2 regions of the Sinorhizobium sojae CCBAU 05684 genome follow, and region 1 is predicted to be linked to the other one. Evidence: predicted binding sites of a transcription regulator. Region 1 holds the regulator's gene; the other holds the start of a gene.
What was found. Region 1 encodes PhoB, which activates phosphate uptake and scavenging genes when phosphate is short. Its sites were predicted from a motif close to TGTCATNNANCTGTCAT; they were not measured.
Positions count from the first base shown of each region.

Region 1 (3,410 bases):
CTCCGTAACCGCCTTCATCGGCCCGTCCGGTTGCGGCAAGTCGACCTTCCTGCGGTGCATCAATCGGATGAACGACACGATCAGCAGTTGCCGGGTCGAGGGCCATATCGCAATTGACGGCGAAGATATCTACGATCCGAAGGTGGATCCGGTGCAGTTGCGCGCCAAGGTCGGCATGGTCTTCCAGAAGCCGAACCCCTTCCCGAAGTCGATCTACGAAAACGTCGCCTACGGTCCACGCATACACGGCCTGGCCTCCAGGAAGTCGGACCTCGATGACATTGTCGCCTCCGCCCTTCAGAAAGCCGGCCTTTGGAACGAAGTGAAGGATCGCCTGGACGCTCCGGGTACCGGCCTCTCCGGCGGCCAGCAGCAGCGCCTTTGCATTGCTCGCGCCGTCGCCGTCAGCCCGGAAGTCATCCTCATGGATGAACCCTGCTCGGCACTTGATCCGATCGCCACCGCCAAGGTCGAGGAACTGATCCACGAGCTTCGCGAGAACTTCACCATCGTTATTGTAACCCACTCGATGCAGCAGGCGGCACGCGTGTCGCAGCGTACGGCGATGTTCCACCTTGGCAATCTGGTTGAAGTGGACGACACCGATAAGATCTTCACCAATCCGGACGACCAACGCACGCAGGACTACATCATGGGCCGGTTCGGCTAAGCGGAACCGCTCGCATACGCCCGCTAACCTGTTGGAACCGATCGAGCGCGTTCCCGAGGAATAGAAGATGACTCATCCACACATCATGTCCGCCTTCGACGAAGAGTTGAAGTATCTCACGCGCCGTATCTCCGAGATGGGTGGGCTGGCCGAGCAAATGGTGGCCGACTCCGTGCGGGCACTGGTCAATTCCGACTTGGCGCTCGCCCAGAAGGTCATTTCGGACGATGCCATGCTCGACGAGGCCGAACGCCAGATCGGCGAGAAGGCGATCGTCACCATAGCCAAGCGCCAGCCCATGGCCGCGGACCTGCGCGAAATCATGGGCTCCATCCGCATTGCGGCCGACCTGGAGCGCGTCGGCGATCTTGGCAAGAACACGGCGAAGCGCGTGATCGCGGTAGCCGGCTCTGGAATTCCGCGCAAGCTCGCGCGGGGCCTTGAGCATCTGGCCGAACTCGCTCTGGTCCAGCTCAAGGAAGTACTTGACGTCTTTGCTTCCCGCTCGCCGGAGAAGGCAAACAGCATCCGCCAGCGGGACGAAGAGATCGATGCGATCTACACGTCGCTTTTCCGGGAATTGCTCACCTATATGATGGAGGACCCGCGCAACATCACACCTTGCACGCATCTTCTTTTCTGCGCCAAGAACATCGAGCGGATCGGCGACCATGCGACCAATATTGCCGAGACGATCTACTATATGGCGACTGGTGCCCAGCCGCAGGGCGAGCGGCCGAAGGACGATACGACAGCGACAATGGGGTCGGTGACAGACTGAAGCGGAGAAGGAGAGGGGGGCGCCTTTCAACTGATGGATTGAGGCAAGGAGTTGTAGCTTAGATGTTGCCGAAGATAGCTGTTGTTGAAGACGAGGAAGCATTGAGCGTATTGCTGCGCTACAACCTCGAAGCCGAAGGCTTCGAGGTCGATACGATCCTTCGCGGCGACGAGGCTGAAATCCGCCTGCAGGAACGGCTGCCCGACCTCTTGATCCTCGATTGGATGTTGCCAGGCGTCTCCGGCATCGAGCTTTGCCGCAGGCTCCGACAAAGGCCGGAAACGGAGCGTTTGCCGATCATCATGCTGACGGCGCGCGGCGAGGAGAGCGAGCGCGTGCGGGGGCTCGCAACCGGCGCCGACGACTATGTCGTCAAACCATTTTCGACGCCGGAACTGATGGCGCGGGTCAAGGCGATGCTCAGGCGCGCCAAACCGGAGGTCCTGTCGACGGTGCTTCGCTGCGGCGACATCGAACTCGATCGCGAGACGCATCGCGTCCATCGCCGCAGCCGCGAGGTCCGGCTCGGACCGACGGAGTTCCGGCTGCTTGAGTTCCTCATGTCTTCGCCGGGACGGGTGTTCTCCCGCTCACAACTGCTAGACGGCGTCTGGGGCCATGACATCTACGTCGACGAGCGCACGGTCGACGTCCATGTCGGCCGCCTGCGCAAGGCGCTGAACTTTTCAAACATGCCCGACGTGATCAGGACGGTGCGCGGCGCCGGTTATTCGCTCGAAGGGTAGGCTCCAATTCAATGCGAGTTGCCAAGAAAAAAGGGCCCGTGGGGCCCTTTCAGCGTTGCTTCGTGATCGAGATTTTTCGAGATCGAACGTCAGCGGATGCGCCGGCGTTCCGCCGAAGGCTGGTAGGCAAGCCGCGCATGATAGCTGCAATAGGGCGAGGATTCCGGCGAGTCGTTGCCGCAGAAGTGAAACTCCTCCTTCAGCGGATCACCGATCGGCCACTTGCACGTCCGCTCGGTGAGCTGCGTCAGCTCCAAGCGGCGCGACATCGGCACGACGATATTCGCTGCGAGTTCGAATTCCTGTTCGGCCACCAGGTCGACGGCGACCTCTTCTTTGAGGACCGTCGCACCGGAAGGGCGGGCGACAGTGCGGGTGACGGCGCGAGCGGCGTAGTTCGGTGCACGCGGCGCCGAGGTCGTCCGCTTGGGACGCGCGGGCGTGGTGGTCCCTCCCGCCTTTGCGCGGCCCGGCAGGCTCAACCGGTGTACCTTGCCGATGACGGCATTGCGGCTGACGCCGCCCAATTGCGCCGCAATCTGGCTGGCGCTCAGGCCCTCGGACCACAGCTTCTTCAGTTTCTCGACCCGCTCGTCCGTCCAGTTCATATCTGCACTCCCCGTTCTCGGCGTTGGGATGGCAGAATCCATCACCGTCCCCCCAGAAAAAACCTGGAGTTACAACGCGATAACCATTTTGGTGACTAGGTCCGCCGCATGCGTCTAGTAATTAAATCTTAACCTACCGGCAGGGTGACTCCGTGGCAAGAGTCGCTGGAATCGCGCCGAATCGATTTCGCAGTTTTCCCCAACTTGCTGTCTCATAGTTGCATTTTTGCAAGCCCCGTGACGCGAATTTTTCGCACTACGGAATCTGCTCTCCCCGAGCGGCCGCAGGCCTTGGTTTTGTTGACATTGCGCTGCGAAATAGGAATAGTGCCAGCGCCGCCGAAAGGCGGCATTTTGATTTTTTTCAGGCAGACAATCGAACAGTCCGATAGTGATGCCGAGGAAGGAGAAGCCCAAATGGCCGCAACAACGCCGCTCTACGACACCTATTTGCGCGCGCCGTTGCGTTTCGAGCGAGGTGAGGGCGTCTGGCTGGTCGCCGAAGACGGGACGCGCTATCTCGATTTCGCCGCCGGAGTCGCCGTCAACTCGCTCGGCCATGCCCATCCGCATCTCGTCGAGGCGCTGAAGGCCCAGGCGGAGAA
Region 1 is NZ_CP023067.1:123,787-127,196, forward strand. It holds gene pstB (phosphate ABC transporter ATP-binding protein PstB) at 1-670, shown strand, start outside; gene phoU (phosphate signaling complex protein PhoU) at 738-1,451, shown strand; gene phoB (phosphate regulon transcriptional regulator PhoB) at 1,514-2,197, shown strand; gene SJ05684_RS00610 (GcrA family cell cycle regulator) at 2,287-2,805, opposite strand; gene SJ05684_RS00615 (aspartate aminotransferase family protein) at 3,223-3,410, shown strand, end outside.

Region 2 (3,410 bases), on a different replicon from region 1:
ACATCGAAGTCACGGACAAGCTGGTTATAGCAACCCGTGCCGGCGAGACCTTCGCCATGCGGGTCGACGGCGACGGCCTGGTGATACCGCAAGGCCCCCTGCCCGGCTGGGCGACGCAGAAGCGACCGGGCGAAAAAATCACGCTCTCTTTCGGCCCGACCGGCTGGGCCGAAGTCGAAGGCGACGAGATCTCGATCCGCAACCGTTTCTTCGGCTGGGCGAACTTCCTGTTCGACACCAACTCGCCCTTCTTTGGGAAGTCCTATGGCGAGGTGTTTGCGCTCTTGCTTTCCGCGGAGCGGATCGATCCTGCACGCTCCAATCTCTCGCTTGCCTGGAACAACATTCTCTACAATGCCGAGTGGCAGCATCTCGACGTCTGGACCAAGCTCCTGCAGACGATCGTCATGGCCTTCGTCGGCACGCTCTTCGCGTCGCTGGTCGCCTTTCCGCTCTGCTTCCTGGCGGCGCGGAATATCACGCCAAGCCTTTTCGCCAACCAGGCCGTCAAGCGGCTGTTCGACTTCCTGCGATCGGTGGACATGTTCATCTGGGCGCTCTTTTTTACCCGCGCCTTCGGCCCCGGTCCGCTCGCCGGCATCTCGGCCATCTTCTTCACCGACACGGGCACGCTCGGCAAGCTCTATTCCGAATCCCTGGAAAATATCGACGACAAGCAGCGCGAAGGCGTCAAATCGGTCGGCGCAGCACCGGTCGCGGTGCAGCGTTTCGGCGTCTTGCCACAGGTACTGCCTGTATTTGCGAGTCAGGCGCTCTATTTTTGGGAGTCGAATACGCGTTCGGCCACGATCATCGGCGCCGTCGGCGCCGGGGGTATCGGGCTCAAGCTCTGGGAAGCGATGCGCACCAATTCGGATTGGGAAAATGTCGCCTATATGGTGCTTTTGATCTTGATGGTTGTCTTCGTCTTCGACAGCATCTCCAACGCGTGCCGCTCGCGGCTGGTGGGAGGCAAGGTTCACTGATAGGTTCTATTTGCGCATCGGTATCATGATGTTGTCACGCAAATCGGGTAGCTGCGCATCTCAACCCGCGAACAGCCCATTGCCGCAGGCCGGCGACAAATAGATACGGAAAGTGAAGCCCGTGCGTTACGCAATCTACTTCGCGCCGCCGGCCGATGACCGGCTGTCGCTGACGGCAGCCCATTGGCTCGGGCGGGACGCCTTCACCGGCGGTGCCTTGGCGTGGCCGGAAGGCTCTGTTTTCACTCCCGAGCAGCAGCTTGCCCTGACTGCCGAACCGCGCCGCTACGGCTTCCACGGCACGTTGAAGGCGCCCTTCGCACTTGCGCCCGGCCGCAGCGAGGCCGAGTTGATTGCGGCCTTCGATGAATTCGCCGCGGAGATCGAGTCCTTTGTCGTGCCGGAAATGGCGCTTCAGCAGCTTGGACCATTCTTTGCCTTGGTTGCGAAGGAGAATTGCACGGCGCTCCACGACCTGGCGGCCCAGGCGGTACGCCGGTTCGAGCCCTTCAGGGCGCCGCTTTCGGGAGTGGATATTGCCCGCCGCAACCCGGAGAGGTTGACACAGCGTCAGCGGGAATACCTTGCCGCCTGGGGGTACCCTTATGTTTTCGAGGAGTTCCTGTTCCATCTAACCCTCACCGGACCGGTGGCCGAAGAGATGCAGGACCTTGTGCGGGAAACACTCGAAGCCGCTTTCGCCGACTTCATCGGCAAACCGCTTGCCGTCGATACGGTTGCGCTTTTTGCCGAGACCAGCCGCGGTGCTCCGTTTACCGTTCATTCCCTGCTGCCGCTCGGCAGCGCTTCCACACGAAAGACCGCATGACATGAGCAATGAACAGGTTCTGACCAATGCCCGAATCGTCCTGGAAGACAACATTGTCGACGGTTCGGTGCTTATCCGCGACGGCTGGATTGCCGACATTTCCGAAGGCGGAAGCAGTGTCGGCGACGATTTCGAGGGCGATTATCTCCTGCCCGGCCTGATCGAGCTCCACACGGACCATCTGGAGGCCCATTACTCGCCCCGGCCCGGCGTCCGCTGGCTCAAGATCGCCGCCATCCAGGCCCATGACGCGCAGGTCGTCACTTCCGGCATCACCACAGTATTCGACTGCCTGCGACTAGGCACCGACGAGGACAATGGCTTCCCGAAGGGCGAAATGCGTGGCATGGCCGATGCACTGGCACAGGCCAAGGACGAGGGGCGGCTCAGGGCCGACCACCTGATCCACCTGCGCTGCGAGGTGTCGACCGCCGATGTTCTCGATCAATTCGAGGATTTTCAGAATGACCCGCAGGTTCGGCTCGTATCAATGATGGACCACGCGCCCGGCCAGCGCCAGTTCCAGACGATGGACCAATACACGCTCTATTACAAAACCAAGCGCGGCCTGTCCGACGAAGCCTTTGCCGCCTTCGTCGAGCGCCAGCAGGCGCTTTCCGCCCGCTATGCCACGCCGCACCGCACGGCGCTTGCCGAGGCTTGCGAACTCCGCGGCATCGCAATCGCCAGTCATGACGACGCGACGATCGAACATGTCGAGGAATCCATCGGCTACGGCGTTCGCCTGGCGGAGTTTCCGACGAGTTTCGAGGCGGCGGAAGCCTCGCACCGCGCGGGTCTGAGTGTGCTCATGGGCGCGCCGAATGTCGTCCGGGGGAAGTCGCATTCCGGCAATATTGCCGCGCGCGACCTGGCGGAGCGCGGCGTGCTCGATGTGCTATCTTCGGACTATGTGCCGTTCAGCCTGATCCATGCACCCTTTGTACTTGCCGACGAGATCGAGGCGATCGACCTGCCGAAGGCGATCGCCATGGTCACGGCAACGCCGGCGCGGACCGTCGGGCTCAACGATCGCGGCCGGATCGCCGTCGGGCTACGGGCCGACATCGCCCGCATCCATCGACGTGAGGGCGTTCCGGTGGTGCGCTCCGTCTGGCGTGAAGGGAGGCGTGTTGCATGATGGGACAAGCAAAAGGTCGGGGGACCCTCATTGCCGTCGTCGGTCCGAGCGGGGCCGGCAAGGATAGCGTCATGGGTTTTGCCGCCCACCACTTCGCAAACCGCCCGGACATCCTCTTCGTCCGGCGGGTGATCACGCGCCCTTCGGACGCCGGCGGCGAAGTGCATGAAAGCGTCTCTGCCGCGGAGTTCGAAGAAATGCTCCGGTGCGGCGCATTCGCCGTTTCGTGGCAGGCGCACGGGTTGAGCTATGGCGTTCCGCGGGAGATCGCCGACAAGGTCGCAAACGGCATGATCGCGATCGTCAACGGCAGCCGCACGGCCCTGCCGGCCTTCCGGGCCGCATTCGGCGAGATTTCGGTGGCGCTCGTTACGGCTGAGCCACCGGTTCTCGCCAGACGCCTCGCAGAGAGGGGACGCGAATGCGAGGCGGACGTGCTGCGCCGTCTGACGCG
Region 2 is NZ_CP023068.1:1,141,252-1,144,661, forward strand. It holds gene phnE (phosphonate ABC transporter, permease protein PhnE) at 1-986, shown strand, start outside; gene SJ05684_RS22925 (DUF1045 domain-containing protein) at 1,108-1,815, shown strand; gene SJ05684_RS22930 (alpha-D-ribose 1-methylphosphonate 5-triphosphate diphosphatase) at 1,817-2,956, shown strand; gene phnN (phosphonate metabolism protein/1,5-bisphosphokinase (PRPP-forming) PhnN) at 2,953-3,410, shown strand, end outside.
Region 2: SJ05684_RS22925 (DUF1045 domain-containing protein) is a predicted target of PhoB. The motif match lies at 1,008-1,024, and genes of this name have one in related genera.